One region of the Actinoallomurus acaciae genome, then DNA from elsewhere that is predicted to be linked to it. Evidence: riboswitches for the same ligand, from Rfam matches in the RefSeq annotation. Region 1 holds a riboswitch; each other region holds the start of a gene.
The links. Region 1 has a riboswitch for fluoride ahead of ACFFNX_RS04965 (NUDIX domain-containing protein). Riboswitches for the same ligand answer to the same signal wherever they lie in the genome.
Positions count from the first base shown of each region.

Region 2: it holds a riboswitch for fluoride, as region 1 does, so the genes downstream of both, ACFFNX_RS06910 (hypothetical protein) here and ACFFNX_RS04965 (NUDIX domain-containing protein) in region 1, are expected to answer to the same signal.
Region 3: it holds a riboswitch for fluoride, as region 1 does, so the genes downstream of both, ettA (energy-dependent translational throttle protein EttA) here and ACFFNX_RS04965 (NUDIX domain-containing protein) in region 1, are expected to answer to the same signal.

Region 1 covers NZ_JBHLZP010000020.1:24,043-33,969, reverse strand. Annotated here, with positions in the region: partial or broken gene ACFFNX_RS05000 (proton-conducting transporter transmembrane domain-containing protein) at 1-1,023, opposite strand, end outside; gene ACFFNX_RS04995 (NfeD family protein) at 1,253-2,584, shown strand; gene ACFFNX_RS04990 (slipin family protein) at 2,581-3,378, shown strand; gene ACFFNX_RS04985 (universal stress protein) at 3,503-4,342, shown strand; gene ACFFNX_RS04980 (CHASE3 domain-containing protein) at 4,514-5,887, shown strand; gene ACFFNX_RS04975 (universal stress protein) at 5,996-6,418, opposite strand; gene ACFFNX_RS04970 (PP2C family protein-serine/threonine phosphatase) at 6,539-7,363, opposite strand; gene ACFFNX_RS04965 (NUDIX domain-containing protein) at 7,451-8,002, opposite strand; fluoride riboswitch at 8,019-8,083, opposite strand; fluoride riboswitch at 8,155-8,214, shown strand; gene ACFFNX_RS04960 (hypothetical protein) at 8,239-8,721, shown strand; gene ACFFNX_RS04955 (SixA phosphatase family protein) at 8,723-9,238, shown strand; gene ACFFNX_RS04950 (hypothetical protein) at 9,243-9,638, opposite strand; gene ACFFNX_RS04945 (histidine phosphatase family protein) at 9,694-9,921, opposite strand.
Region 2 covers NZ_JBHLZP010000032.1:11-6,362, forward strand. Annotated here, with positions in the region: gene ACFFNX_RS06890 (MFS transporter) at 118-1,332, opposite strand; gene ACFFNX_RS06895 (NUDIX domain-containing protein) at 1,529-2,026, opposite strand; fluoride riboswitch at 2,046-2,110, opposite strand; fluoride riboswitch at 2,189-2,248, shown strand; gene ACFFNX_RS06900 (hypothetical protein) at 2,272-2,706, shown strand; gene ACFFNX_RS06905 (inorganic diphosphatase) at 2,786-3,283, shown strand; fluoride riboswitch at 3,381-3,444, shown strand; gene ACFFNX_RS06910 (hypothetical protein) at 3,473-4,780, shown strand; gene ACFFNX_RS06915 (hypothetical protein) at 4,895-5,242, shown strand; gene ACFFNX_RS06920 (hypothetical protein) at 5,154-6,131, opposite strand.
Region 3 covers NZ_JBHLZP010000032.1:7,925-22,667, reverse strand. Annotated here, with positions in the region: gene ACFFNX_RS07005 (penicillin acylase family protein) at 1-1,076, opposite strand, end outside; gene ACFFNX_RS07000 (glycoside hydrolase family 15 protein) at 1,270-2,676, opposite strand; gene ACFFNX_RS06995 (trypsin-like serine peptidase) at 2,706-3,641, opposite strand; gene ACFFNX_RS06990 (TetR/AcrR family transcriptional regulator) at 3,805-4,512, opposite strand; gene ACFFNX_RS06985 (oxygenase MpaB family protein) at 4,681-5,922, shown strand; gene ACFFNX_RS06980 (MarR family winged helix-turn-helix transcriptional regulator) at 5,976-6,431, opposite strand; gene ACFFNX_RS06975 (hypothetical protein) at 6,604-6,846, opposite strand; partial or broken gene ACFFNX_RS06970 (hypothetical protein) at 6,811-6,906, shown strand; gene ACFFNX_RS06965 (hypothetical protein) at 6,984-7,106, shown strand; gene ACFFNX_RS06960 (YbhB/YbcL family Raf kinase inhibitor-like protein) at 7,144-7,710, shown strand; gene ACFFNX_RS06955 (amidohydrolase family protein) at 7,817-9,019, opposite strand; gene ACFFNX_RS06950 (hypothetical protein) at 9,357-10,103, shown strand; gene ettA (energy-dependent translational throttle protein EttA) at 10,133-11,800, opposite strand; fluoride riboswitch at 11,815-11,878, opposite strand; gene eno (phosphopyruvate hydratase) at 12,009-13,277, opposite strand; fluoride riboswitch at 13,580-13,651, shown strand; gene ACFFNX_RS06935 (inorganic diphosphatase) at 13,635-14,153, shown strand; gene ACFFNX_RS06930 (dynamin family protein) at 14,123-14,743, opposite strand, start outside.

The DNA of each region.
Region 1 (9,927 bases):
CTTGAACAGCGCGTGCGCGAACGTGTGCAGCACGGCGGCCGCGAGCGCCGCCGTCGTGCCCACCCCGATCGCGGCGACCAGCAGGCCGAGCTGGCTGACGGTGGAATGGGCCAGCAGCGCCTTCAGATCGTGCTCGCGCAACGCCGTCGCCGCGCCGAGCACGGCCGTGAGCAGGCCGACGCCGGTGAGCGTGAGCGACCACCCGGGGCGTCCCGCGTACAGCGTGGAGAAACGGAGCAGCAGGTAGATACCGGCCTTGACCATCGTGGCCGCGTGCAGGTAGGCGCTCACCGGAGTGATCGCCACCATGGCCCCGGGCAGCCAGAAATGGAACGGTATCTGCGCCGACTTGGTGAACGCCGCGACGATGATCAGCGCCGCCACGACCGGCGCGACGGGCGATCCCAGCACGCGCCCCGGCGCGGCCAGGATCGCGGTCAGGTCAGTGGTCCCCGTGACGGTCGCGAGCAGCACGATCGCGACCAGGAACGCCAGTCCTCCCGCCCCGGTGACCAGCAGGGCCCGCACCGCCGCCCGTACCGACCTGGCGCCGGGCGCACCGATCAGGAAGAAGGAGATGATGCTGGTCAGCTCCCAGAACACGAACATCAGCACCAGGTCCCCGGACAGCACCAGGCCGAGCATCGCGCCGCCGAACAGGGTGAGCAGGAAGTAGACCAGGCCGTGGGGGCCGCCCGCGGGCAGATAACGCGGGCAGTACGCCATGATCAACGCGCCGACGCCGAGGACGAGAAGGCAGAACAGGGCCGTCAGCCCGTCCAGCCGCAGGGTGAAGGACACGCCGAGGTCGGGTATCCAGGGCCAGGACGCGGTGACGGCTCCGCCAGCCAGCGCCGTCGGCGCCGTCCAGCCGAGGACGACGGCCACTCCGACGAAACCGGCGGACAGCGCGTAGCCGGCGTTACGCCCGAGGAAGCGCTCCAGGATCGGGGCGAGTACGGCGAGGACGCCCATCGAGGCCAGCGCGGCGACGAGGATCACCGAATGCCCGCCCGCCGTCATCGGGACGACGCGCCGCCCGCCGGCGCTCGGCGGCCGGGGCGCCGCGGCGGCGTGGCCTTGTTCGTCTCCGGATTGCCGATGACCGACTCCTTCGGCGGCGCCCGATGCTCGAGATGATCGTGACACAGTGTATCCGATCATCTACGGTAAGTGATCTGTGTGTGCTTGTCATCGCCCTTCCCGCGACGAACAGTGGAGATACGAGCCGTGGTTCGGGGAGGGGGACCCGATGGCTGCGCGCTGGACACTCCTGCCGCAGGTCTGGCTGCCGGTCGTGGTGTGGCTGGTGGCCGTGGCCTGGAGCGCGCTCCTTCCGGCCGCGGCGGGCGCGCGGCCGGACACGATCTTGACGACCCGGGTCGAGGGGGCGATCACCCCTGTCGTCGCGGATCACCTCAAGGACGGTGTGCGGCGGGCGGAACGCGAGAACCATCGGGCGTTCCTGGTCGAGCTGGATACCCCCGGCGGGCTGCTCACCTCGACCCGAGAGATCGTCACCTCCTTTCTGCGCGCCCGTGTGCCGGTCGTCGTCTACGTGGCGCCCACCGGTTCCCGGGCGGCCTCGGCCGGGACGTTCATCACCTTCGCCGCCAACGTGGCCGCGATGGCGCCGGGCACCACCATCGGCGCCGCGACGCCGGTGGCGATCCAGAACGGGAAGCAGGCCGAAGGCAAGATCGTGGAGGACTCCGTCGCCCACATCCGCAGCATCGCCGCGCAGCGGGGCCGCAACGTCGCCTTCGCCGAGGACACCGTGCGCAGGGGCCGCGCCGCCACCGCCGAGGAGGCCCTGCGGCTCCACGCGATCGACCTGATCGCGCCGGACCGCGGCGCGCTGTTGCGCGAGCTCGACGGCCGGCGGGTGACCGTCGGCGGGGGCCAGGTGGTCATCCTGCACACGGCCGGGGCCCGGCTGGTCGAGCACGACATGGGACTCATGCGGAGGTTCCTCCAGATACTCGCCGACCCGAACCTGGCCTACCTGTTCCTGTCGATCGGCACGCTCGCCGTCATCTACGAGCTCGCCAGCCCCGGAATGGGCCTCGGCGGCGTCATCGGCGCGGCGCTGCTGGTCCTCGGCCTGTTCTCGCTCAGCGTGCTGCCGGTCAACGTCGCGGGTCTGGCCCTGCTCGGGCTCGCCGCCGCGCTGTTCGTCGCGGAGATCTTCACACCCGGGATCGGCGTGTTCGCCGCCGGTGGTGCGATCGCGCTGCTGCTGTCGGGTGTGTTCCTGTTCGAAGGCTCGATCAGAGTGAGCCCGGCGGTGCTCTGGCCGACGGTGATCGTCGTCGGCGGCGGGGCGCTGCTGGCCGGCCGGCTCGCGTGGCGGGCTCGCCGGTCCACACCGGCGACCGGGCGGGAGTTCCTCATCGGCGCCGAAGGCGTGGTCCGCCACGCCGCCGGCCACAGCGGCCAGGTGTTCGTCGAGGGGGCCTGGTGGAACGCACGCGCCCCGCACCACGACCTCAGCGAAGGCCGGCGCGTACGGGTCGTGTCCGTCGAGGACCTCACCCTGATCGTCGAACCGGCCGAGGAGGAACTACCGAAGGAGAGACCATGAACGATTCTCTGACTGGAATCGTGATCGCCGTCGTCGTCGTCCTGCTGGTCCTCATGACGGCCGTGCGGATCGTCAAGGAGTACGAACGCGGGGTGATCTTCCGCCTGGGGCGGATCATCGGCGCCAAGGGGCCGGGGCTGTTCTTCATCATCCCGATCGTCGACCGCATGGTCCGGGTCTCGCTGCGCACCGTGACCATGGCCATTCCACCGCAGGACGTGATCACGAAGGACAACGTCACCGTACGGGTCAACGCGGTGGCCTACTTCAACGTCGTCGACCCGAACCGGTCCGTCGTCGCCGTGGAGAACCACATCACGGCGACGTCGGAGATCGCCCAGACCACACTGCGGTCCATTCTCGGCCAGGTCGACCTCGACGAACTGCTGGTCAAACGGGACGAGATCAACCAGCGACTCCAACGGATCATCGACGACGTCACCAGCCCGTGGGGGGTGAAGGTCACGCTCGTGGAGGTCAAGCATGTCGAGCTGCCGGAGACGATGCGGCGGGCGATGGCCCGGCAGGCCGAGGCCGAACGCGACCGGCGTGCCAAGGTCATCCATGCCCACGGCGAGTTCGAGGCCGCCGAGACTCTGGGGCGCGCCGCGGTCGTCCTGGAGGAACACCCGGCGGCCATGCAGCTACGCGTGCTGTCCACGATGGCGGAGGTGGCCTCCGAGCGGAACTCGACTCTGATCTTCCCGATGCCGCTGGACCTCTTCCGCCTGGTCGACACGCTGCGTCCGTACCTGGCGGGTGGCGGCGACCGGGAACCCGCGCCGCCCGGGTGAGGCCCGCGGGCGCGTCGCATCGCCCGCGGGGCACTGCCGGTGAGCGGCGCCTCCGGGGGACCTTCGCCCCTGCCGCGGGCGCTCTCGTTCGCGAAGCATGTGGGGGAGGCGGAAGGAGATCGCGATGCCCGGGGTCGAGATGCTCGTCGGCTACGACGGCTCGGACGAGAGCAGGTACGCGCTCCGCTGGGCGGCCCGCGAGGCGTCGCTGCGCGGAATGCCGCTCACGGCCTGCCACGTATGGCATTGGCCGGTGGCCGCGATGCCCCCTTCCCCGGAGATCCTGGAGACGTTCCGTCTCATGAGCGAGTACACGGCCGAGCGCGGCGCGAGCATCGCGCGAGGCATGGCGCCCGGCCTCACCGCCAGGGCGAACGCGGTGCGCGGCCCGGTCGCCGAAACCCTGCTGGGGCTCTCGCGCCAGGCGGGGATGCTCGTGGTCGGGCACCGCGGTAATGAGGGCTTCGACGGCCTGCTCGTCGGCTCGGTGGCGGCACAGCTGGCGGCACACGCGCACTGCCCGCTCGTCGTGGTCCGCGAGACGTCCATGGTCGAGGACGGCCCGGTCACCGTCGGCGTGGACGGCTCGGCGGCCAGCGGCGCGGCGCTGGCGTTCGCCCTTGAGGAGGCGGCGCTGCGCGGTGTCGGCGTGCATGCCGTCTGCGGCTCGCTCGACCTCGGGGGCGCCGAAGCCGCCGCCGTTCCCGACCTGGAGGAGCTGAACAGACGGGCGTCCGCCCGGTTCGAGGAGACGGTGGCCGCCCGGCGCGCGGCGTACCCCCAGGTGCCGGTGCGGACCTCTTTCGTCACGGCACCGCCTCGCCGAGCGCTCATGGCGGAGGCGGAGGCCGCGACACTGCTCGTCGTCGGGCGCCGTGGGCTCGGCGACATGCGCGGACCACTGGGATCGGTGAGCCAGTACATGACCCACTACGCACCCTGCCCGGTCGCGATCGTGTGCTGAGCGTCGTACGGTACGGGGCCTCGATCCCGGGAGCCGCACACTTTCGTGCACGTAGAGTGATATATATAAGGATTTTCCATTATGACCGGCAGGCGCGCCGGTCAGGGGATCACGATGAGGGTAAGGGGCCTGAGGCGCAGGTTGCGCATACGGGGAGGGCTCACCCCCCGTGTGGCGCTGGCGAGTGCCCTGCTGGCGTTGCTCATCGGCGGTGTCTTCGGCTTCCTCGCCGGGGCGATCACCGTCATGCGCGATACGGCGATGATCGCCAGGAACTCCGAGAGGGTGCTCGCGGCCGCTCATGATCTGGAGAGGCTCGTCATCGACCTGGAGACGGGCCAGCGCGGATTCCTGATCACCCGGGACGAGGCGTACCTCGAGCCCTGGACGGCGGCGCGGGCCGGCTTCGACACGCACGCCGCGCAGCTGGACAGCCTCGCGGCCGAGCGCCACCCCGAACAGGCCGAACGCGCGGCGAAGATCGTCCGAGACAGCCGGTCCTACCTCCGGGAGTACTCCGAACCGGCGGTGCAGGCCACCAGGCAGGGCGCGATCACCGAGATGAGCGGGACGGCGTCGACGGGGGAGGGGAAACGGCGTGTCGATGGGATCCGCGAGCAGTTCGACCACTTCATCCGGTTCGAACACGGTCTCGCGGCCGAACGTGATGCCCGTTCGGACCAGGCCGCCAGCCGGGCCGTCCTGGTGGCCCTGGGCGGCATCGCGACCTCGATCGTATTGATCACGGGGTTCAGCGGTTACCTGACGCGTTGCGTCGTCCGGCCGGTTCGCCGTACGTCGCTCATGGCGGTCAAGGTCGCAGACGGAGACTTCAGCGTACGGATGCCCGAGACCGGTAACGCCGAGATCGGCGACCTCCAGCACTCCTTCAACACCATGGCCGTCTCCTTGGAGCGCAACCGCGGCGAACTGATGGCCTCACGGGCCCGGATCGTGACCTCCGGCGACGCCGTCCGCCGCCGCATCGAACGCGACCTGCACGACGGAACCCAGCAGCGCCTGGTGTCCCTCGGCCTCAAGCTGCGCATGGCCGAGAGCGACGTGCCGCCCGACCAGGGGCACCTCAGGGAACAGCTGTCCCGGCTGGCGACCGAGGTGACCGAGGTCGTGGAAGAGCTGCGGGAGATATCGCGGGGCATCCATCCGCCGATCCTGTCCAAGCGCGGTCTGAGACCGGCCCTCGCCACGCTCGCCCGGCGTTCCCCCATCCCGGTCGAGCTCCAGCTGCGGATCGACGGCAAGCTGCCCGAACCCACCGAGGTGGCCGCGTACTACGTCGTGTCCGAGGCGCTGACGAACGCCGCCAAGCACGCACAGGCCTCCTGCGTATGGGTCGAGGTCGCCGAGGTCGACGGTGAGATACGGCTGACGGTACGCGACGACGGCGTCGGCGGAGCCGACCCGGCTCGCGGATCCGGGCTCATCGGCCTTCGCGACCGTGTCGAGGCCCTCGGCGGCACCATCCGTTTCACCAGCCCGGCGAGCGGCGGCACCACACTCAGCGCACGAATCCCGGCCGGCTGACCACCCCCTGCGCCCGAGGGACACGACGGCGCGTACGTGAGACGGCGCGGCGCTGTTCCGGTCGTAGCCTTTCTCGGCTCCCATCAGTGTTGAACAGGCTCGACGCGGTCAGACCTCGGCGTCCGTGTCGTCCTCACAGACGATCACGCGGCACGGTGGGGAGCACAGCACAGCCGACACGGTCGCACCGGCGAGCGGAGCGCCGTTCCGAGATTCTCGGCCGGCGCCGACCACGAGCAGATCCGCCCGTTCGGCCAGGCGGCTGAGCTGCGTGCCGGTGTCACCGCGAGCGATCCGCAGACGGGTGGTCACGCGTTGCGCGCGGGGCACGAGCCGCTGCACCTCGCCGCGCAGCCGCAGCCACGCGGTCAGAGTCCGCCACAGGCCGTCTTCGCGGGGAATGACGCGGACGACCTCGAGCCGGGCATGGCGCTCGCGTGCTTCGGCACCGGCCCGCCGCAGCGCCACGGTGGAGTTGAGAGACCCGTCGAATCCGACGACCACATTCCGGGGGCCCATGATGACCTGCATGATCAACCTCCTCGTCGCTTCCAGGGTGATCGATGTGCCGGTGATGGCATGAGGGCCGAGCGGGCCCGTGCCGTAGGACCTTGACACGTCTTCCGGTCCGCGATTCACGCACTGTCGGCATCACTCCGTCCTTCCTCGGCAGATGGTCGTCCGCGCCGCACCGACGAGGGTCGGCGCGGACGGCAGGGGCGGCCGGGCGGTGTCGTCGCCGCCGATGGCATCGGCGACGACGACGGTGATGTTGTCGGGTCCGCCGGCCTGGTCGGCCTGCTCGATGAGCCGGGCGACGGCGTGACCGGGACTCTCCGCGGTCGCCAGCAGCGCGTACACCGTGGCGGGAGCGACCGGGCCGGTGAGGCCGTCGGAGCACAGCAGGTAGCGGTCGCCCGGCATGGCCTGATGCAGGCTCAGGTCCGGGCGCCGGTCGATGTTCCCGTCGAGGACGCGTGTCAGGCGGTTGCCGTGCCGGACGGGGCGGCCGAGCTCGGCGGCAAGGAGCGCCTCAAGGGTGTGGTCTTCGGTAAGGGGTTCGAGATGGCCGTCGCGGAGCCGGTAGGCGCGGCAGTCTCCGATGTGGGCGAGCGCCATGCGGGCGCCGGACCACAGCATCGCGGTGAGCGTCGTGCCCATGCCGGTCAGCGCCACGTCCTCGGCGATGCGCCGGGCGATCGCCTCGTTCGCTCTGCGTACGGCTTCGCCCAGCGTACGGGTGAGCGCGGTGACCGGAACCTCGGTGTCGGCGGCGATGAGATTGGAGATCGCGGTCGAGCTGGCGATCTCGCCACCGACATGTCCGCCCATCCCGTCGGCCACGGCCAGCAGTCGCGCGCCGGCGTACCCGGAGTCCTCGTTGTTCGGGCGGACGCGACCCACCACGGAGCCCACGGCGTGCTCGAGTCTGATCGTTTCGGGCCGTTGCGCGGAGTCAGGGATCTTTGGACGCATGGGGGCCTCCCACCCGGATCGGGTAGGGACCGTTGGCGGCGTGTCCGCGGTCGACGGCGGGCCCCTCCGCCGTGCTGCCATCGCAGCCTACTGCGATGTTCGTCCCGATCGATATGGCGAATACGTTCCGACCGGCACGGCCGGAAGCCTCCTGGTCGCCGCTGTTCGACGATGGCGCCGTCGCGGGGGCCGCCACAGGTTGCCCAGGTACGCCGCGGTCAAGGGCAGGCGTGTCCGCAGGCCGCGCAGATGACCGGCGATCGGTGGCCGCAGGTTCAGCTCGGGCAGGGCGTCGAGGCGGACGAAGCCGGGCTCGAGTCCCGCTTCGGTCGCCTCGACCGCCGCTGCCGCGGGCACGTCGGCGGCCAACAGGACGATCTCAATGGTGCGGTCGGCGCCGTCGGGGTCGATCGCCTCCAGCGCGAAGGCGACGCGGTCGATCTCTGCGCGAATCCCCGTCTCTTCCAGCACCTCGCGCCGGGCGCAGGCGGCCAGCCCCTCGCCGGGTCGGGGACATCCTCCGGGGAGGACCCAGTCGCCACCGTCTCGGGCGCGGTGGAGCAGCAGGACCTCGTCGCCCCGGAAGACGATCGCAGAGCAGCGCAACCTGACGAGCGTGGCATCGTGATCTGCGCGCATAACGGCCTCCACAGGTTTGGGAGTAGAGGCCATCAGCGTCATATTCGCGCGGTCAGGGCGAGCCTCATCGCCTGTCTTCAGTTTATTCGCCGCTGTCGCCTGAGCGCCAGGACGGAGCAACAAATGGGCGTAAACTGGTGTATGTCGCTCGTGGAGCGATGGGCGATGAGGCTCGCCGAAAACGCGATCTCGCTGATGGCCTCTCCTGGACGGCTGTGCCGGAGGAGGGGACGGTCATGGGCATCCGAGTCGCGGAGGACCGCGACCGCGTACGTCGTCGCGTGGAGCCACAGCGCTACGGCGATCTGGTCATCGACCTGCTGGCGATCGCGCATGAGGGAGTCCGGCTGCAGTCGGCGGCCGAACGGGCCATCGCGGGTTGCGGTGGCCCGGAGACCGACGCTTCCGCGCGTGAGTGCGGGCGTCTTCTCGCCCGCTACTACCGGCTGCGCGGCGAACTGGCCTCACTACCGCTCTCCGGTCCGCTACTGCGGTTCCGCGGGGAGATGGACACGTTGCTGCTGTGCCATCAGTTCTTCCTGCACGAGGCGGCCATCGGCTGCCACAGGGAACCGGCCGACCTGCGTTCTGGTCTGGGGCTGCAGGCCGAGTGGCTGCGAAATCTGCGGGACGAGATCCTCGGGTACGTCCCGCAGGCGGAGGACCCCGTCGGCACCGCCATGCCGGCGGATCATCGGACCTGCGGCCCGCGAGGCTGAGGTGGTCGCCGATTCCGTCCGGACGCTGGCCATCCTCCGCCACGCCAAGTCCGCCTGGCCGGACGTCGCCGATCACCAGCGCCCCCTGGCCGACCGCGGCCGACGGGACGCGCCGCGGGCGGGGGTCTGGCTCCGCGACAACGGGGCGATACCGGATCACGTCCTGTGCTCCACGGCACGCCGGGCGCGGGAGACGTGGCGGCTGACGGCCGGCGCCTTGCAGCCCGCACCCCTGGTCACCTATGACGACCGGCTCTACGACGCGGACGTCGAACGCGTGATGGATGCCATCGCAGAGGTGCCCGACCGGGTCACCAGGTTGCTGCTCGTCGGCCATGCGCCGATGGTGCAGGCGCTGACGCTGTATCTGGCCGGTGATGCGGTCGGTGACGCATTGGCCCGGGCGCAGACCAGGTTCCCCACCTGCGCGATCGCGATGCTCGCCGTTCCGGACGGCTGGGCGTCGCTGCGCCCGCGCTCAGGGGTGCTGCTCGATTTCGTCGTGCCGCGCGGCTGAGCCCTCATTCGCCGGCGAGCCGACGCGCGTCTTGCAGGAGTTCGCGGAGGCGTCGTCCCGGTTCGCCCAGGCCTTCGGCCGCAGCGCGCGGGTCGGTGCGGCGGTGGTACGGCGGCGGTGGCAGGGCCATGTTCGCGGCCCCGTCGACCAGGAGGAGATGATGGTCGACGCACTGCTGCGCGGGGACGGCGAGCCCCGATACGGCCGGATCACTACGGAGCGGCTCGAGTTCCTCGCCGAGCCGGGCGTAGACGGAGGTGACCCGCTGGGCGTCCGAGAGCATGGAGCGAGGGACGTCACCGGGCGCGGAGCAGGCCCGTACGATCCGATCGGCCTCAGGCTGAAGGTCCACGGCACGCTTCAGAATCGCGACGAGGCGCGCCGCATGGTCGGAGGCCATGGCAGGACGGTGGGTTCTCTTCATGGGCCCTCCAGGATGTATGTTCCGTCGGCCATCACGTACCGGAGCCGCCACGACCCCACACATCCGGCCCGGCCTCTCGCCATTCGACCCAGTCCGGATCGTCCAGCCGCACTTCTTCCGGGTCGAGTCCCTCGTCCCAGATCAGCCACAGCAGGTCGACGCGATCCAGGGCGTAGCCGGCCGTCCGCCCCTCGACGGTCACGAGCCGTCCGCGTGGGCCCGGCGGGTGGACCACGACCACGGCAGACCCTTCCCCCATATCCAC
Region 2 (6,352 bases), on a different contig from region 1:
CGCTGGCGCTGCTGGCGGCCGTCCTGGGCGCGGTGGTGGGCGGGAACCGCGTGCGCTGGGCCGCCGGGCTGGCCGCGGGCGGTGTGATCGTCGCCGCCGTCGGCGTGCAGCTCCACATCACCTGAGCCTCCGCGAGCGAGCACCGGCCCGTACGGTCAGGATCAGCGGGATCGCGGCGAGCTCGGTGGCGACGCAGAACGCCACCGCCGCCCACAGCGAGAGGGTGAACAGCGCTCCGATCACGAGGCTGCCGACGAACCACGCCGTCCCGTACACGCCGGTGAACAGCCCGTACGCCGAGGCCCGCCGGTTCGAGGAGACCATCGGGGCGACGGCCGCCGGGATGATCGACTCGTGCACGCCCATTCCCAGACCCCACAGCGAGACACCGGCGAGGGCGGCCCAGAAGCCTCCGAGGAACACCAGCGGTGCGAATGACGCGGTGACGATCGTCAACGGGAGCAGGATGCCGATCCCGACACGGTCGTACCGGCGCCCGAGGATCAGCGAGCCGACCCCGCTGACGGCCATGGCCACCGCGTAGAACAGCGGCGTGAGGCCGGCCGACACCGTCCCCGCCCGCTGGAAGTGGTAGGCGATCAGGGGGAAGTCGGCGAACCCGGCGGCCACGAGCGCGCCGGCGGCCAGATAGATCCAGAAGACGCGCGGCAGGCCACCGGTGCCGACCTGAGCGGGGCCCGCCTCCAGATCCTGCGGCCGGGGATAGAACAGGCGGGCCGCGACGACCAGCGACAGCGTGATCGCGGCCGGGATCGCCAGCGCGGCGAACGCGATCGTGTAGTCGTGCCGGCCGAGGGTCAGCACCAGCGCGACCGCCAGGGGGCCGAACATCGCGCCGAACTGGTCGAGGGCCTCGTGCACGCCGAACGCCCAGCCGTAGCCCAGGTCCTTGGCCGCGTGCGAGAGCATCGCGTCGCGTGGCGGATTCCGGGTCGCCTTTCCGACCCGTTCGAGAACGATCAGCAGGGCGGCCACCTGCCAGCTCCCGGCGAGTGCCAGCAGCGGCACCACCGACATCTGCAGCACGTAGCCACTGATGGTCACCGGCCAATAGCGCTGGGTCCGATCGGCGAGGCGGCCGGAGATCAGGCGGAGGCCGTAGCCGGCGAGCTCGCCGAACCCCGTGACGGCGCTGATCGCGAATGCCCCCGCACCCAGCAGTTTCAGGTACTGCCCGATGATGCTGCGGGAGCCTTCGTAGGCGAAGTCGGCGAAGAAGCTCATGACGCCGACCATGAGCACGAACTTCAGGGCGGCGGACGCCCCCGGCGCCTTCGTCCGGTGCGTGTCCGGCGCTCGTCCGCCCGTCACCGGTCCACCGCGCCCGCCACGGCCGGTATGGCCCGCCGCGGCCGTCGGCCGCGTCCGCGACCATGACGGCGGGGAGCGTTCGGGTGCATGGCGGCCTCCTACCCCGATTCGGATCGGGACCGTTGGCGGCGTGTCCGCGGTCGTCGGCGGCAGGTCCGCGGGCCTCTGGCCCGGGTGTGGGAGCCCGGAAGGAGCGCTACATGTGCGGGGCGGGTTCGTTGCGGGGCCGCCACAGATTGCCCAGGTACGGTGCGGTCGAGGGGAGGCGTGCTCGTAGCCCCCGCAGGTGGCCGGCGATCGGCGGCCGCAGGTCGAGGTCGGGAAGCGCGTCCAGCGGGACGAAGGCGGGTTTCAGGCCGGGTTCGGTCTCGGTCACCACCGTCGAGGTCGACGCCTCGGCGGCCCAGAAGACGATCTCGAGGGTGCGTTCGGCGCCCTCGGGGGCGATGGTCTCCAGCGCGAAGGCGACCCGGTTGACCTCGGCGCGCAGCCCGGTCTCTTCGAGGACCTCACGACGGGCGCAGGCGGCCATGCCCTCACCGCGGCGAGGGCATCCTCCGGGCAGCACCCAGTCGCCACCGTTTCGGGTGCGATGGAGCAGCAGGACGCTCTCATCGCGGAAGACGATCACCGAGCACCGCAGGCGTACCAGCGTGACGTCGGAGTCGGCGCCGAAACCGTTCTGGTCGTGCATGACAGGCCTCCACCCTGAAAAAGAGGTAGAGGCCATCAGCGTCCGTCCGGCGCGGTTATGGCGAGCCTCATCGCCGCGATCAGTGTATTCGGCGACCTGGGCGAGGTGCCAGAGTGACATGCGGCCGAAGACGTAGAGTGGTGATACCGCCCGGTGATTCACGGAGCGGTGGGCGATGAGGCTCGCCGAAATCGCGGTTCCGCTGATGGCCTCTCCTCGAAGACGTTGTCGAAGGAGGAGCGGTCATGGATACGCCGGGTACGGGCGGCCACCCGCAGGCGGATCTGCTGGCGATCGCCCATCGCGGGGTTCGCCTGCAGACGGCCGCCGAGCGCGCCATCGCCGGCTGCCTCGGACCGGATCCGGGCGCCTCGGCACGCGAGTGCGGGCGGCTGCTCGCCCGCTACTACCGTCTGCGGGGCGAGCTGGCAGCGCTGCCGCTGATGGGTCCGCTGCTTCGATTCCGCGGCGAACTGGACACCGTCCTGCTGTGCCATCAGTTCGTCCTCCACGAGGCGGCCCTCAGCGGCTGCCGAATGCGGCGATGGGCCGACACCCACCATGGTTCCTCCCTTGTCCTGGGGCTGCCGGGTGAGCGGCTGCGCGATCTGCGTGATGAGATCCTCGACTGCGTGTCGCCGGCCGAAGAGGCCGCGCGAGACGACGTGCGGCAAGGTTGAGGTGAACGGCCCCGTGCCTGCGACGCCGCCTCGGCCCGCAGCGGCGAGGTTCGTCGCCCGGACCGGACAAGGAGGCGTCATGGAACTCGAGGTCGTCATCGAGATCCCGAAAGGCTCGCGGAACAAGTACGAGATGGATCACCGGCTCGGCCGGATCCGCCTGGACCGCATGCTCTTCACGGCCACGCAGTATCCGACCGACTACGGCTACGTCCCCGGGACCCTCGCTGAAGACGGCGACCCACTGGATGCCATGGTGCTGCTGGAAGAACCCACCTTCCCCGGATGCAGCGTCGCCGCGCGTCCGGTCGGGGTGTTCTGGATGCACGACGAACACGGACCCGACGCCAAGATCCTCACCGTCCCCGCGCACGACCCGCGGTACGCCGGCGTGCGGGACCTGGGCGACGTTCCGGCCTTCGTGTGCGCGGAGATCGGTCATTTCTTCGACATCTACAAGGAACTGGAGCCCGGCAAGGATTCCGACACACGTGGCTGGCAAGGACGGGACGCCGCCGACCGGGAGATCAACGCGGCCTTCGATCGGGCTCGCGACGCCGGGGGATCGCGACGGTGACCCGCGGCCGGCAGGAGACGCGGTCTCCGCGAACGCCGTGGACTGCTGATCACTTCCATCGGACCGTGCATGCCGCGTCCGCGGTTGGGCAGATAACCATCCGACCGGTGATGGGGCTCACCGAAACCGCGGCACAGGCCGCTGATGGCTCCTGCTTCGAGTACGGAGGCGGCAGCCATGGTTCGGTCGGTGATCCAGCGACGCGGTTCTGGGAACGAGAGCACCATCGATGCCGGGCGCCTGCTGGGCGCGGACGGCTGTGCCCTGTGCCGGGAGCGCGATGACGCGGCCGAGACCTGGCTGCGCTGGTTCGAGATCGAGCATCACAGCGATCCGGGGACGTTGACCGCGCTCGGGAGCTCGTCGGGCTTCTGCCCGGCTCACACCCGACGGCTGGTCGCGCTCGACAAGCCCGCCGTCCTTCGCCGGCCGTGGGAGTTCGTCCTGCGCGCCGCCATCGATCGCGTCGAGCGGCTCATCGCCACGGGCAGGGCGCCCGCCCTGTCGCCGTGCCCGCTGTGCGCCGGCGCGGACGCCCGCTCGCGGGCCGCCGCCGACACGCTCATCGCCATGCTGGCGGACCCTCACGTCGGTGAAGTGCTGAAAGAGCGGCATGGCCTGTGCCACCCGCACCTGCGATCCCTGCTGTCCAGGCTGAGCCCGGCCCAGGCCGCGGTCGCCGCCGACGTCGTACGGGCGGAGCTGGACCAGGACGCCGTCACCACCGTCGCGGGCATCGACCCCGATGCCGTACCCCGGTCCCGGTTGTACCCGCTGGTCGCCGACCATCATGAACCGGCAGATCGGCCGCCCGCACAACGGCTCGCCGACGATCTGAACGCCGGTTCGTGCCCCTGCTGCCGGCAGATCGGCCGAGCGGAGAACACCTACCTGACCTGGCTGGTCGCCGAGGACGAACCCGGCGAGCGCGACCTTCGGCTTTGCCCGCGCCATCTGCACGACCTCGTCCAGCGCGCGGGTGAGGAGTCCCGCGCGGCGCGTGCCCGCCGCGCGGCCGTCCAGGCACAGGTGGAAGAGGTCGCGGCGTCCGCGCGACCGCTGTCCGGCCAACGCCGGAGGCGCCGTCCAGCGCACGACGACGTCACCGACCGGTACCGGCGCGCGGTCGCGAACCTGGACGGTGACCGTACCTGCCGTGTGTGCCGGTCCGCCGCCTCGGCCGCCGACCGCTGTCTCGCCCTCATCCGGGCCTGCGCCGACGACCGGCACGTACAGGCGGCGTTGGAGGGCGGCCATGGCCTGTGCCTGCGGCACGGCGAGCGGCTCACCGGTGCCCGCGGTGCCGAGCGGTTCGGGCGGCGGCTGCTGACCCGGCTCCGCCAGAGCGCGTGGGAACTGAACGAGGACACGCTCAAACAGGCATGGGCGCTTCGCCACGAGCCCGTCGGCCGGGAGGCCACGAGCTGGCGCCGGGTCCCCACCATCGTCGACGGCCGGGCCTACCTCGGCCTGAGCGAGGACGACCTGTGGCGATGACGGCCGACGGGAACGCCGGGTGCCTCACGCGCCGGACCTGAACGAACCGCGGCCTCCGGGCCCACGACAGGCGGCCGACCCGCTCGGCCTGACCGCGACCTTCCGGGAGATGAAGTGAGTGTGGTGAACGAGGCACTGGCGTTCTTGGGGATCACCAGCGGCTCCACGAGCCGCGGCGGTCCCGCGCCGGATGCCGCCAGGACGCGTGAGGAGCAGCGAAGGATCGCCGCGGCGATGCGCGCGCTGCCGGGCCGGTTCGCCGACCGGCTGCCGCGGCACGCGCTGGAGAGGATCAACAACGCTGCCGCCGAGGGGCGCTGGGAAGAATCCCTCGATGACCTCCTCACCGGCCTGCACGCCCGCGGTGAGGCGATCACCGGGGCCGAGCGCGACGACCTGTCCGCGGTGCTCGCGGCACTGCAACTGCCGAGCGGGCGCCTCGAGACGCTTCTGGAACGCTGAGCGCGGTATCGGCGGCGGGGCGGGCGGCGCCGGCTTCGGCGGCGAGCCATCGGCGCATGAACGGCGACCGGCCCCCCGGCGGTCGCAACGCGATGCCGCGGTCGGACATGATGCGCCGTACGGTCTCCGACGGCTGGCCGGTCAGCAGTTCGATGTGCTGTGACCCGACTCCGCAGACGACGTACAGATCGCGCAGCAGTTCCTCACTCAGCGGGACGGGAGCGGGGAACCGCTGCCAGATCGGGCCCCCGGCCGGCACCTGGGGGATGCCGTGGCGCTCCAGCGCGCGGCGTACCAGGGAGTCGTCGTAGAGGGCGTGGATCAGCTCGATCTGCCGGCCCGCCGTCCCGTCCCGCGGCGGACCGGCGACCCGGATCGGAAGGCCCAGCTCGTGCGCGTTGCGCAGGACGACGCTGCGGGAGACGCCGAAGGCACGAGCGACCTGGTCGGCGGACATCTCGTCGAAGACGTACAGGTGCGTCAGGCGCTCGCCGTCCAGGACGGTGCGGTCCTCCCGGTTGCAGCGCCCCCGTGTTCGCGTCGGTATCCCCAGCTGCCGCAGCCGCTCACGGATGCGGCGCTCGGGCACACCGACGAGCCGGGCGATCTGCCGGCTCGTCAGGCGCCCGCGTACGTACAGCTTCTCCAGCATGGCGGGCAGATCCGGCGGGTCGGGTGCGCGGCGTCGCGGGCGCTCGCGGACGGCTCCGCGCGGCCGTACCGCCACGCCGGCGTGACGAAGCATCCGCGTGACACGTTGCCGGTCGATGCCGACGATCTCGCCGATCTGGTACGTCGACAGTCCGGCGCAGACGTACAGGTGCCGGAGCCGGGTCGGCAGGGGTGTGTCGGCGGCGTCGAGTTCGGCGGCGCACTGGCAGGGTTGCATGACGGGCCCTCCGCGGAAAGCGTCGCGTGCTGGTCTCAGGGACCGTTGGCGGGTCTTTCCGCGGTTGGCGGCGGGCCCCTCCGCCGTGACATCAGGGTAAGCAGTGATCGTCTGTGAATCCAGCCCGTGGCCGTAAGCCGTCCTGCGGCCACGGGTCTCCGCCATCCGCCGCGTCCGGTGGCTCGCCGGGGCGAGCACTGGGCCGGAGGCGACATGGCAGG
Region 3 (14,743 bases), on a different contig from region 1:
AACGCGATCCACTTGCCGTCCGCCTCGCGCACGATCGGGCCGTGATGCGTGGCGTAGGTGGTGAAGGTGCGCTGCGCCGGCCCACCGTCCGCGCCGCGATAGGACAGCGTGATCTTCTTCGTCGTCACCGGGCGGAGCTCGTCGCCGTAGCGGTAGGAGAGCCTGCCGTCCGCCCCGGTCACGACCGTCTCGGCGAACTCATCCACGTTGTCGACGCCGCTCGAGGTGTGCATCCAGCCGGCGCTCTCGTTGAAGCCCTGGTAGATGAAGAACTGTCCCCAGGTGGCCGCACCGTAGGCGTTGAGCCCTTCGTCGCTCGTCATGTGCAGCTCGGAGCGGAAGAAGAAGCTGGTGTGGGGGTTGATCAGCAGGAGCGCGTGACCGTTCTCGGTGTGACTCGGCGCGATCGCGATGCCGTTCGAACCCTGGGGCTCGGCGAACAGCAGCCCGCGCTCCTCGTCGGTCATCGGCACCGTGCGCCTGTCGTAGAAGGCCTCGAGCTGGGTGAGCGCCACCCGCTCGATGTCTCCGCCGATGCTGCCCTCGGAGAAGCTCAGCGCCATCCACGGCTCGAACCGCTCGATCACGCGCGGACGCACCTCGGGGTGCGTCGCGAGGAAGTGGTTCAGCCCGTCCGCCCAGGCCTGCATCAGCGTGCGCAGCCAGGCCGGGCTCCTCGCGTAGTCCCGTTTCAGCACCCCGGGATCGATGAACAGCCGCTGGCGCAGGTCCTGCCAGATCGCGCTCTCCCCCTCGGCCTCGGCGAGGCGGCCGAGACTGGTCAGGTAGTTGTTCTCGATCCGGTTGAAGTCGTCCTCGGCCTGGGCGTAGATCATCCCGAACACCGCATCGGCGTCGGTCCTGCCCGAGACGTGCGCGATACCCCAGTCGTCGCGGGTGATCCTCACGCGCGCCGCCTGCTTGCGCCGGCGGGCGAGGCCGGACACGGTCTGCGCGGAAGCGGCGGACGCGGGAGACGGCAGCCCGGCCGCGACGGCCGCCGCTCCGGCGGCCAGTCCGGCCGCTCCGCCGAGGACACGGCGCCGGCTCGGCCCTTCGTTCTGCGCACGACTCATGGGGGCCCACCTTTCTCCGGGTGGAAGGATCCCTGCGGGGGCGGTAAAGATCGTGTCCGTCACCATAAAACGAAGCGGACCATTCCGGAACCTGTGCCGCACGAGAAACGGGCCCGCGGCATTGACCTAAAACTTGACAGGTCGCTTAATCCGGAGCCCGGCGCGTCGTGGGTTTCCCTGGAGGTTGGCGAACTCACGCCGGAGGCACGGGCATCCGGTCGCCGTCCAATTGCGAGAGGGCCAGTACGGTGATCGCGCCGGTCCAGACGAGAGGCACGACGGACGCCGGCGCGCCGGTCATGTCGATCTTCTCCGGGAACTCCCCCAGCGTGTCGCGGTGGTCGAGCAGCCAGCCGACGACCCGCCCGGCCTTCTTCCGCTCGCCCGTCGATGACCAGGCGAGGGCGAAGAACGCGGTCTCCGGGCCCCACGCCGTCGGCCACTGATGGTCGGGGTCGTCGCCCGGGACCACGCCTCCGTTGGGCTGGAGCAGTGCCTTGTACGTGTCGTCGATCGCGGCCGCGAGGTGGGCCGGGGCGTGGTTGAAGGGCGGAGCCATGAACGTGACCGCGGAGTCCCGGCCGTGCGCCCCGTCGACGGTACGGGGATAGCCGAGCGGCGCGAAGTACCTCTCGATGCCCGCCGCCAGGCGACGGGCCGCCCGGTCCCACGTACGCGCGTCCTCGGGGTGGCCGTTGTGCCGGGCCAGATCGGCCGAGGCGTGCAGTCCGGCCAGCAGCGGGGCGGCCGTCCCGATGTTCGGCGTGGTGGTGGCGACCTCCCAGTAGTCCGGACCGGCCGGCGGCAACCCGCGGTCGTCCAAGGAGGCCGCGGCGTACGCGGCGGCCTTCCGGACCATGGGATAGAGCGCCTCGAGCTGCGGGCCGCGCTCCCGGCGGGGCGCCGCCCGATACCACTGCCACACCGCCCAGGGGACCCAGCCGTCGGCGTCGAGTTGCCACGGCCGGGCGTCCGGCGGGCCCGAGCCGTCAAGCTTGGTCCTGGCGTCCCAGGTGCCGTCCGGCCGCTGGGTTCGCGCGTTGTAGCCGAGGATCTCATGCGCCTCCGCGAGGTGGCCCGTACGAGCCAGCGCCGCCGCGACGAAGCTCGAATCACGAGGCCAGGAGTACTCCCACGCGCCGTACCACGCGGCCGCGACCGCGCCGCCCGGCCGGGTCAGCAGGCGCATCGACAGGAGTGCCCGCTCGGCGGCCGACCTCTCCTCCGGCGTGCGCCCGGGTATCGTCCCGGCCGCCAGCCAGGCGCGGGACTCCGCGATCTGGGCCTCCGCGCCCTGGTCACCGGCCGGGACCGTCACCGGCTGACCGCCCTCGGGCAGGTAACGCCACCGGCCGTCCGGCAGTCGCAGCACATTGCCGCCCGGCACGTAAGACGCGCCGTCCGCCTCGGCGGGCGACACCGCGGCCGTGGTCCGCCGCGTACCGATGAGCCCGGCGGTGTAGGCGGGCGACTGGTCGGCGAGCGCCGGGGGCGGGCCGGTCGCGGCAACCGTGCCGAATTCGATGACCACCGGCAGCGACACCGCGACCAGCGCCGCCGGGAGGCGCCGGACCGTACGACAGGGGCGTTCACGCGACATGTCCTGCGCTCCTACGAGTGGATCGCCGGTCAGGAATGGCTGGCCGTGTTGTAGAGATTCTTGGCATCGTCGCCGAAGTACGGGCCGAACATGTGCGTCGGCAGGACGTTGTATTTGAAAGAGTTGACGGAGTTCTGAATACCGGTGCCGGTGGACTCGTTGAACTTGAGGAACCACGGGCCGCCGCTGGAACCTCCGGTCATGTCGCAGAGCAGGCCCTGATCCTTCGACGTCAGAGGGTCATCGATCGTGGTGCCGCTGCAGTAGATCAGCTTTGTGCCGTCATAGAGGGTCTCGGCCGGATAGCCGAAGTCGTACATCTGCTGGCCGCGCTTCTGGTTGAACGCGATGCCCTGGCCGCCGACGACATCGGTCAGCCTCCTGCCCTTGAGCCGGTTCACGACGGCGGCGCCCACGTCGTAGTCGAGGTCTTCGTCGGCCTTCCACTGCGGCGTGGTCAGGGTCCGCGTGGCCGTCCACTTGCCGTACGGCGCCTTGCCATCGTGGTATCCCGGTACGAACACCCAGTTCTTGTGCCATTTGCCGTCGAGCTTCACGCAGTGCCCGGCGGTGATGACCGTGCTCTTGTTGGCGCTGGTCACCGCGTCGCCCGAGCAGGACGCGGCGCTCCCCTGGTAGGTGAAGAACACCCGGCCGACGGTGTGGGTGACCTTCCCGCCGCCGCTCCAGGCGCCGCCGGGGTTCACGGCCGAGGCGGGAGTGATCTGGGAGAGCCCTCGCCGTACCGCCGCCCGCAGTGACCCGGCACTCTTGGAAATGGTGTCGAGCGGGGTCGCCTGCCGCATCCGTTCCGGCGTCCAGAAGCGCTCGACGCGCAGTTGGTCGGCGGTGGTCGCCGCCTGTCTTTCGGAGATCGGTCCGGGGGCGGCATTCGCGGCGAGGGGCACCGCGAGAATCGCGCCGCTGATGAGGGAGATCGCCATGGCCTGTGCGGATCGCTGCATCGCCGTCGCACCCTTCCACGGCCGGAAAGGGGGTTCCGGCCGCATCAAAAGACCTTGCGATGAAACGTAACTGTCCGTGTAGAAAGGTGGCCAGTGGCACATGTTGCCAAGGGCCCCGATGACATTCGGTAAGCCTCGGCGTACGCGCTGCGAGCGAGACGATCTAGGGGCTGTCGAGCCGGGGCACCCCCGGTTCCAGCATGGGGACGAGAAATCGCCGGGCCAGTGCGGCCAGTTGCTCGTCGTCGTCGAGGTCGATGATGTGGCTGGGGATCGCCAGGAGCGAGCCGGAGATCCGGACCATCATCTCGGCCACGAACTCGGTGTCCAGGTCGCTCGACACGTTGCCCGCGCGCTGCTCGCGGCGGAGCTGGCCGGCGACGAACCGCCGTACGGTGGCGAGGGTCCGCCCCCCGTCGCCGGTCAGGGAGGGCAGGAGCAGGTCCGGTTCCGTGGCGATCAGGCCGCCGATCAGCGGGTTGTGCCGGATGGTGCGCAGCGAGCCGACGAAACCCAGCACCACCCGGTCAGCGGCGGTCTCGGCCCGTTCGATGTCGATCAGGAACTGATCGAAGTACCGGCGGAACTCCCGCCGCACCACCTGCTCCACCAGGGCGTCCTTCGTGGCGAACCGCCGGTAGACCGTGATCCGCGAGACCCCGGCCTGCCGGGCCACGTCCTCCATCGTGGACCGCTGGATGCCCATCCGGCAGAACTGCGCATAGGCCGCATCGAGCACGCGCGAACGGGTCTCGTCCACATCGTCGGCACCTTCGACGGCCTCGACGTACACGCTTTCCAGCAACGAGCCCGAATCCGAATCTGAATCCGAGTCCGGGGACGTCATGAGGAAGGACAGCACAGGTTCCACGATCTCCTCCCGAGACCACCGATTCTGCCCGAGTCATCCGCATCCGTCACGGCGGGTCTTGTGACGAATGCCCTCGTGTGCTCTCATGAAAGTAAGCAATGATATGGAGATACGTTCTCTGTTTCAGCGTATCAGTAGTCGCTCTCGGCCTCCCGAGGAGGGACCGGCATGGAACAACCCAGCAGACGCCACATGCTCATGGCAGGCGGGGTGCTCGGCGCGCTCGGGGCACTGAGCGTCGCGACGCCCGCGCGGGCCAGGCCCCTGTGGACGTGGTCGCCCAAGGGATCGGTCGTGGGCGCCGGGCAGGGCGCCGACCCGCGATGGGTGTGGGACGAGGAGGCCGACCCGCTGGTCGCCTCGCTGATCGACGACGGCGAGGTCCCCAACGTCAACAAGCTGCTGAAGACCTGGACCAAGAACGGCCAGGCATTACCGGCCGGGCTGCCGGACGACCTGAGGCAGTTCATCGAGGAGGCCCGCCGGCTGCCGTCCTGGGCCGACCAGTCGAAACTCGCCACCGCATTCACGTTCAACCAGAAACGGGGCACCTACCTCGGCGTCTGCTACGGCTTCGTCAGCGGGATGATGAGCACGGCCATTCCCCACGAGGCGCGTGCGGTCTATTACTCCAAGGGCGGCGCGGACATGAAGGACCGCATCACCAAGACCGCCAAACTCGGCTACGACATCGGCACCAGGAACGCCTTCATGCCCGACGGCGAGATGATCGTCACCTGCATCAAGACGCGGCTGGCCCACGCGGGTGTGCGCCACCTGCTGCCCCAGTCGTCGTACTGGACCAAGGTCGCCGACGAGGAGATCCCGATCAGCCAGGCGGACATGATGGTCACCTGGCACAGCCTGCCCACATCGGTGATGAGGCAGCTGACCAAGTGGAAGGTGCCGATCTCCGACGACGAGTCCGCGGCGTACCTGCACTCCTGGCAGTTGACCGCGCACATGCTCGGCATCCTGGACGAGTACATCCCCAACTCGTGGGACGAGGCCGACTCCCAGGCCGCGCAGGTCCTCGACCCCATCCTGGCCCCCACCCCCGAGGGCATCAAGCTGGCCGACATCCTGCTCAACCTCGGCGTCACCATCGACGGCGGCATCCTCACCACGCACATCCTCGGCGCGCTCACCCGCTACATGCTCGGCGACCGGATCGCCGACTGGCTGAGGATCCCGCGCGAACCGGTGTGGGACCCGGCCTTCGCGACGCTCTGGCCGATCTTCGTCGCCGTCAAGGAAGGTCTGCTCAAGATCACGGACGCTCCTCCGGCTCTGCTGGAGTTCTACTGGGCCTTCGACGAGATCATTCGGCTGGGGACCCTGCTCTTCCTGTCCGGAGGCAACTTCCCGATCAGCATCCAGATCCCCACCACCAACAACCCGAACTACTGACCCGGACCGCCCGATCGCGCGCCGGTGCGCGCGCACCGGCGCCGTGACGGCCGTCAGGAGTCGGCGATGCCGCTGAGCAGTGCCGCGGCGCGGGCGATCACCGCGCGGTCCTCGGCACTGAGGGCGCGTAGCCGTTCGTCGAGCCACGCGTTGCGCTGCGCCCGGGCCGCGCCGGCGAGTTCGTCGCCTTCCGCGGTGGCGGTGAAGAGTACTTTGCGGCGGTCATCCGGGTCGCGGGTGCGTACGGCGTAGCCGGCCGAGGTCAGGCGGTTCACGATCTGGCTCATGGAGGCGGGAGAGACCCGGTCGTGCTCGCTGAGTTCGGTGAGGGTCTGCGGCCCGTGCTTGTGGAGGCGGGTGAGCACGGCCAGGGCCGCGTCTCCGAGGCCGCCTTCGGGGCGCTCGCTGCGAAAGCGCCGGTAGAGGCGCCCGACGGCGGAGCGCAACTGCCCACCGAGGTCGGGCTCCTCGGTCTCCGCGGGCCGCCGACCGGTTGCATGCTTGTGCATGGGTGCTTAGTATACCTAACCAGTTTCTTTCGTATACCTAAGCAATGGGCGCGGGTTCTGCGCTCACGTGGCGAGCCGGAGAAGTGATGCGCGAATGCGGGAACGTGCCGGTAGGTGTCACGTGGGCGTACTTCCGGCCGCGAGACAACGGGACGCGGATCGACCGGTGGGGCTACGACATCTTCGCGACCGGCCTGAGCGCGATTCTCGTCGCGGTCACGTACGGGACCCGGTCGGCCCCGGCGGTGATCGCGGAGCTCTTCGCACGACGTACCGGTCGTTCGCCGTCTCCGCGGTTCTCGGCGTGGTCGTCTCCCTCATGCGCGGCAGCGAGCCGCCGGCCGAAACCGAGGCGGCCACGCCCGCGGGTCGGGCGGACATCATCGACGAGCTTGAGCCGCAGCCGGGCGACCATCTGATCACGAAACGGCGCCGCAGCGCCTTCCACGACACCGGCCTCGACACCCTGCCGCGCGACCTCGGCGTCACCCAGACCGTACTCGCCGGCGTCTCCACCGGCTCCGGCGTCACGTCGTCCTCGCCACGGACGCGATGGCCGACCCCGACCCCGATTCCCACCGGCACAGCCCCGAGCGCGTCTTCCCCAGGCTCGGCGAGACCGCCACCAGCGCCGAGGTCATCGGCTTTCTCGACCGCGCCGCCCGCCGGCCGTAGCCCAGGGCCGGATTCACCGTGAGAAGGAGTTGAGGTCATGCCCGCGAATCCCCTCGGCGTCGCACTGCGCAACCGGCGCGCCGGCCACCACACCCTCGTCTGGGCCCGCCCCGACCTGCAGGCCCCGGAGAACTTCACCCTGACCAGCCCCGCCTTCGACCACGGGGCGCCCATACCGGAAAAGCACCGCGGCAGGCTGTTCGGCGCGAACATCTCCCCCGCGCTCGACTGGACGCGGCCGCCGGCCGGCACCGTTGAGCTCGTGCTCATCGTGCAAGATCCCGACGTCCCCCGCAGGAAGCCGGCCACCCACGCGCTCACGCTGGGCATCGGCCCTTCGCTGAACGGCATCCCGGAGAACGCCCTCGCCGACCCCAGCCCGATCCCGGGCATCCGGCACGGGAAAGGCGCGCTCGGCCACCGCGGCTGGGCCGGCCCCATGCCGATCCGATCACACGGACCCCACGCCTATGTCTTCCAGCTCTTCGCCCTCGACCGGGCCCCCGGGCTGCCCGCCGGCTTCGCCCTCGATGAGGTGATCAGCGCCATCGCGGGCCACGCCATCGGCCGCGCCCGGCTGGACGGAACGTACGAGCTCCGCTAGCGGCGGTGCGTCATCTCCACTCGCCGTACGGCCGGACAATGCCAGGCCGGTCGAGGGCGAGGTCACCTGCACGGTCGGCGCGGCCTGCTCGAACCGGCCCGGCGCCTCAGATCGGGGCGGGCGCCAGGGACGCCGGTGTCCCTCCGCGCCACACGCGCTGAACGGAGAGGGTGTCGCCGATGGTGACGGTCGGGTCGCCGGCGACCAGCGTGAGGTCGGCTCGGAGCCCGGGCCTGATCCGGCCACGGTCATCAAGGCCGAACCGACGCGCCGGAACGGAGGTCGCCGCCCGCAGTGCCTCCATCGGCGTGAGGCCTCCCCTCACCAGGAGCCGGAGTTCGCCGTGGAGGCTGGCGCCGTGGGCCATTCCCGGCGCGCCGAGGTGTGCGGCATCCGTACCCGCGAGAATGTCGACGCCGGCTCGCCGCAGCGCCGCGAGCGTCTCAAGCGCATAGCCGAAGTTCTCGTGTGGGCTGGTCGCCATCGCGCCGGACAGGTTGTCGAGCCACGCCGGCGTCAGCTTCGGGGGAACCCGCGGATCCTTGGCGAGTTCGTCGCCGGCGGGCTCGCCGGTGATCGACGCGATCACCGACAGCGTGGGGATCACGAAGATGCCGGCAGCGGCGATCTTCTCGATCAGCTCGTCGGTGTGAGGCCGATCGAAGAAGAGATGAGTGAGTCCGTCGACCCCGGCGTCGACGACCTGATCGGCCGCCTCGACGGTCATCGCGTGCGCCAGGACCATCGTGTCGCGGGCGTGGCCCTCACGAACGGCCGCCGTGACCAGCTCGGGTGCGAGGCCGGGCAGGGACGAGCCGAACACGTGGCCCTCCTCCACCAGCACCTTGAGGTAGGCGGCGCCCTCGGCGATCCTGGCCTCGACGAACGCCGGGATCTCGTCCACGCGCGTGGCCGTCGGCCACGGTGGGTCCCCCTCCCCCTTCCGGAGCTGATGCGGGTGCCCATCCGCAGGGGTGAGCCCGATGGATGGGGAGCGTACGTCGGCGAGGTCACTCGACTCGGCGACCCGGCGGCGCAGCGGGATCATCCGCTCCGGGATCGAGAGCATGTCGAGCTCGGTCGTGATCCCGAACGTCAGGGCCTGCCGGAGCGACTCCGCGTCGGTGTGCGTGTGAGCGTCGACCAGGCCGGGCAGCAACGTGGCACCGGTGCCATCGATCAGCTCGGCTCCCCCGGGACGTCCGCCCGCGACGCTCACGATCCTGCCGTCCGCGACTTCGACGTCGACGACCCCGAGCAGGCCCTCACCGTCGAAGACGCGCGCGCCGGTGATGACGAAGTGATTCACGGCCGACTCCCATCGCGGTCACTGATCGTTACCACGAAACCGTAGGTGACCTCGGTCGAGCCGCCAAGAAGGCACCTTCCCGACAGCTGGTGAGGTCCAGGTGACCAGGCACGACGACCGGTCGCGAGTCGTCCGGTGAACCGGGGTGCGGCGGGTTGCGTATGCAAGAGAGTGGCCACCTTTCAATGTGCGGTCTCAGGGCCGAAGGCGACTGATGACCGTGGGTGAACTCCCGCCTGCCACGACCTCGCCGGGCGCCCCCGAGGACCGCCGCCGGTGGCCCTTCGCCGAGCGCTCGCCCCGCGATCCGAAATGGACGATGGAAGGAGAAACGATCGTGTCTGCTGAACAGCACCGCGGTACGGCCGACGACCTGGCGCCGGACACCGACTCCCTCGCGGAGGAGAGAGACGAGACGCCCGGCGGCGGCACGGCGGGCCGTGAGCCGTCGCCCGTTCGGCCGATGACGAGGCGGCCGGTCCTCGCGGCCGCGGCGGTCGGCGGTGTGGCCCTGGTGGCCGGTGCGGTCCTGTTGACCGGGACCGGATCGCATCGCGACCCGGCGAGCCGGACCGCGTCGGCGTCCGGCGACGGGCGGTCGTCGACGAACGTCGAGTCCGTGTCCTCCTCCGACGACCTCAAGCACCTGTACACCGGTCCCGGCCCGGAACTCGTCGGGCCGGAGAAGCCGGACGGGTCCGGACCGGGGGCCGTCGTGGTACTGGCCCCGCACTACTTCTCCTTCGGAGGATACGAAGACCGGTATCCGGGCGAGGTGAAGACGCACAGCCTCGCCCTCTCCATGGACCAGGCGGGCATCCTCTCGCTCGTCGGCGAGCGCGGCCCGATGTGGAGCACCCGTACGCGCGCCCCCGGAGGCCACACCGCGTTCCAGCGCGACGGCAACCTGGTGGTCTACGACCGCGACGACAACCCGGTCTGGGCGTCCGGAACGTACGGTCATCCCGGGGCGAGGCTGGTCCTCCAGTCCGACAAGAACCTGGTGATCTATGCCAGGGACGGCCATCCGCTCTGGGCGACCGGCACCGACAACTGGCATCCGCCGAAACTCCCCGTTTTCTAACCGCCCAGACCCGGACGCGCTACGACGGGTCAGCCGCGGGCGAGGCGCCGGTGGGTGAGGCGGTGCGGGCGAGCGGCCTCGGGGCCGAGTCGTTCGAGCTTGTTCCGTTCGTAGTCGGCGAAGTTGCCCTCGAACCAGAACCAGGTGGCGTTGCCCTCCCAGGCGAGGATGTGGGTGGCGATGCGGTCGAGGAACCAGCGGTCGTGGGCGGTGATCACGGCGCTGCCGGGGAAGCCGAGCAACGCGGCCTCCAGAGATGAGAGGGTCTCCACGTCGAGGTCGTTGGTCGGCTCGTCCAGCAGGAGCAGGTTGCCGCCCTGTTCGAGGGTCAGGGCGAGGTTGAGCCGGTTGCGCTCGCCGCCGGACAGCACGCCGACGGGCTTTTGCTGGTCTGTTCCCTTGAAGCCGAAGCCGGCGACGTACGCGCGTGAGGGCATCTCGACGTCCCCGAGCCGGAGGTGGTCGCGGCCGCCGGAGATCATCTCCCACACCGTCCTGTCGCCCTGGAGGCCGGCGCGGTTCTGGTCGACATAGGAGATCTTCACGGTCTCGCCGACCCGCAGTACGCCCGAGTCGGGCTGTTCGACGCCGACGATCATGCGCATGAGCGTGGTCTTGCCGACCCCGTTGGGGCCCACGATCCCGACGATGCCGCCGCGTGGCAGCGACAGCGACAGATCCTCGAACAGCAACCGGTCGCCGTAGGCCTTGTGAAGGTGCTCGGCCTCCAGCACCACGCCGCCCAGCCGCGGGCCCGGCGGGATCTGGATCTCCGCGAAGTCGAGCCCACGCCGCTCGGCGACCTCGGCGGCCCGTTCCTCGTACCGTCGCAGCCGCGCCCTGGACCTGCCCTGGCGGCCCCGGGGACCGGAACGGACCCAGGCCAGCTCCTCGGCCAGGCGTTTGCGCCGCTTGGCGTCCTTGAGACCCTCGACCTTCAACCGGGCCGCCTTGGCCTCCAGGTAGGTGGAGTAATTGCCCTCGTACGGGTAGGCGTGACCCCGGTCGATCTCCAGAATCCACTGGGCGACGTTGTCGAGGAAGTACCGGTCGTGCGTGACGGCGACGACCGTGCCGCCGTAGGCGGCCAGATGATGTTCCAGCCACGCCACCGACTCGGCATCGAGGTGATTGGTCGGCTCATCGAGCAGCAACAGGTCCGGCTGCGACAGCAGAACCCCGCACAACGCGACGCGGCGCCGCTCACCACCGGACAACTCCCGTACCGGAGTGTCCGGGGGCGGGCAGCGCAACGCGTCCATCGCCTGATCCAGACGAGAGCCCAGGTCCCAGGCACCGGCGTGGTCGAGGGCGTCCTGCAGAGCACCGAGTTCGTCCAGCAGCGGCTCTATCCGGTCGCCACCGGCCTCATCGAGACGAGCGGTGACCTCCTCATAGCGGCGCAGGGTCGAGCGGACTCCGGCGACCCCCTCCTCGACGTTGCCCAGGACGGTCGCGGTCTCGTCCAGACGCGGCTCCTGCTCCAGGATGCCCACACTGATGCCCGGGCCCGGAGACGCCTCACCCTCCGCAGGCCGATCGAGTCCGGCCATGACCCGCAACAGCGTGGACTTGCCCATGCCGTTCGGCCCCACCACACCGATCTTGGCCCCGGGCACGAACGTGAGCGTCACACCGTCGAGGATCACCCGGGCACCCCGCACCATCCGCGCATCGCGCATCGTGAACGCATGCATCCTGTGCTCCCCACGGTGTCGTAGAGGCCATCAGCACCGGATGTGCGGGCGAAGGCGAGCCTCATCGCCTACCACCATTGTGCGTCGGGCCGCCGCCCCGGGTCGTACCCGGGTCGGCGCACCGGGGGCCGGGCGCTGGACTCGGCTCCAAAGGGACGTAGCAGGCGAGCCCGCGCCGGAGCAGGGCCGGCGGACGGCGGAACAGGGGTCAGGGCCGCAGGCCGAAAGGCAGCTCAGGATGGTGGGCCGCGATCTCCAGCAGCCGGTTGTACTTGGCGGCGCGTTCGCCGCGGGCCGGCGCGCCGGTCTTGATCTGTCCGCAGCCGGAGCCGACGGCCAGGTCGGCGATGAAGGAGTCCTCGGTCTCCCCGGAGCGGTGGGAGACCATCGCGCCGTAGCCGGCCTGGCGGCAGACGGCCATGGCGTGCAGGGTCTCGGTGACGGTGCCGATCTGGTTGAGCTTGATCAGGGACGCGTTGGCGATGCCGTCCTCGATGGCGTGGGCGATGACGGTGGGGTTGGTGACGAAGTTGTCGTCGCCGACCAGTTGCACCCGCTCGCCCAGCTGTTCGGTGAGCCGGACCCATCCGTCGTGGTCGTCCTCGCCCAGGCCGTCCTCGATGCTCCACACGGGGAAGTCCTCGACGATCCGCCGGTAGCGGGCGATCAGGTCGTCGCTGGTCAGCTTCTCGCCGCCCACGTGGTAGGTGCCGCCCGGCTGCCGGAACTCGCTCGCGGCCGGGTCCAGGGCGATGGCGACGCCGTCCCGGCCGGGCGTGTACCCGGCGTCCTCGATCGCCGCGACGAGCAGGGTCAGGGCCTCCTCGGGCCGGGTCAGGTCCGGCGCGAAGCCGCCCTCGTCGCCGAGCCCGGTGCTGTGCCCGCCCTCGCTCAGCCGCCGGCGCAGCGCGGCGTAGACCTCGGCGCCGGCACGTACGGCCTCGGCCAGGTCGGGTGCCCCGAGCGGGGCGATCATGAACTCCTGGAAGTCGAGCGGGTTGGTCGCGTGCGCGCCGCCGTTGAGGACGTTGAAGTGCGGCACGGGCAGCAGAGGAGAGACGCCGTCGGGGCCGAGGTACCGCCACAGCGGGACGTCCCGCTGGGCGGCGGCGGCCCGGGCGACGGCCATCGACACACCGATGAGGGCGTTGGCACCGAGCCGGGACTTGTTCGGCGTGCCGTCCAGGTCGATCAGCGCCTGGTCGAGGGCGGCCTGGTCGGCGAAGCTCCGGCCGCACACCGCGCCGGCGATCTCGCCGTTGACGTGGCCGACGGCCGTACGCACCCCCTGGCCGCCGTACCGGGCCGGATCGCCGTCCCTCAGTTCGACGGCCTCGCCGGAACCCGTGGAGGCTCCCGACGGCACGCCGGCGCGAGCGACGGCTCCCCCGGCGAGCTCCACGGTGACGGAGAGCGTCGGGCGTGCGCGGGAGTCGAGGATCTCGATGGCGCGCAGCATGGTGATGTCAATCGACACGATCGGCCTTTCGGTGAGCGGCCTCGTACGAGCATGACCGGGACCGGCGCGGGCCACACGCCCGCGGCGGCGCGGACGGCCCGGTGGCCTGGCGCGGGTTCAGCAGTCGGGCGGGCATGGTCCTCCTACCGTTGAAGGTAGGGACCGTTGGCGGCGATCGCCGCGGATGACGGCGAGCCCCTCCGCCGTACGACGCCTCCCAGAGTAGACGTAGCCACATCCGCGGAAGAAGACACCCCGCCGCGACCGATGGCACGGGGGTCGGATCGCCTCGTCGGGACGGCGGCGGGGCAGAATGGAGGGTGTCTGTGGGCGATGGGGCTCGCCGCGACCGCACGGTGACGGATCATCGTGCTGATGGCTCCTGACCTGGTACCCGAACGGCTGTTGCGGGAGGTCACCATGGTGGAGATAACGGTCGCGGTGGAGGCGACGGCCGGATCGCCGTTCGCCCCCGACGACGGGCCCGGCGCGTACGGGTCGCCTGGGGGTTACCCGATCGGGAACGGCTGTGTGACGGACAGCCTGGCCGAGGACGGCATGCCCGTTGACGTCGTGCTGCTGATGGAGGAACCGGCGTTGCCCCGGCAGGCCGTTCGCGCCCGGCCGGTCGCCCTCCTCCACGCGGTCGTGGACGGGCGGCCGCGCGAGGAGGTGGTGTGCGTGCCGGCCGGCGACGAGAACTTCGCCTCTCTCACCGATCTGCCCCAGCTGGCCGACTGGCACGCCGACGAGCTCGCCCTGGCCGCGGTGCTGCGGCGTCTCCGCGCGGGACACCACTGCCAGGTCACCGGGTGCGAAGGGCGCCGGAGCGCCGAGACCCTCCTGGCACGGGCCCATCACTCCTACGAGCGCCTCACCGGCTCCCTGGAATGAGCGGTGACCTTCGGGGCCGCCGCGGAGGTCAGGCGCGACCCCAGGTCGCTCAGGACGGCCGCCCTCTCGTCCAGCTCCCGCCGTCGGGTCCGCGCCTGTGTGTCCTCGGTCGCCGCGGTGGCGGCGCCCAGCGCTGACACCAGGCGATCGACCGTGGTGGCATAGCGGTGATCGATCGCGCGAACGAGTGCGCGGGTGGCCTCCGCCAATCGGTATTGCAGGTCCGCCCGGGCGCGGCCGACCTGCTTGGGCACCAGTTCGGCCGTCTCGCGCAGGAGGTGCTCGCGTGCCCGCCGGCGGCCGAGTTCGCCGGGCAGGTGGCGGCGGATCGCGCCCGCCAGCAGTTCGGTCTGCCCCGCGTTGTCGGTGAAGACGTAGAAGAAGCGGGGATCTTCGATCAGCCGTCCCTCCTCCGCGGGCACCGCGAGGTCGAGATCGAGGAGTTCGGCCGCGTCATCGCGGACCACGGCGAGCTCACGGTCCAGCATGGCGACGAGCCGGGCGTCCAGGTCGGACAGGCCCTCCTCCAGGCTCCGCCGCCGCTGGTCCCGCCACGTCTCCACGGCGGTGCGGGTCAGGTCGACGACGTG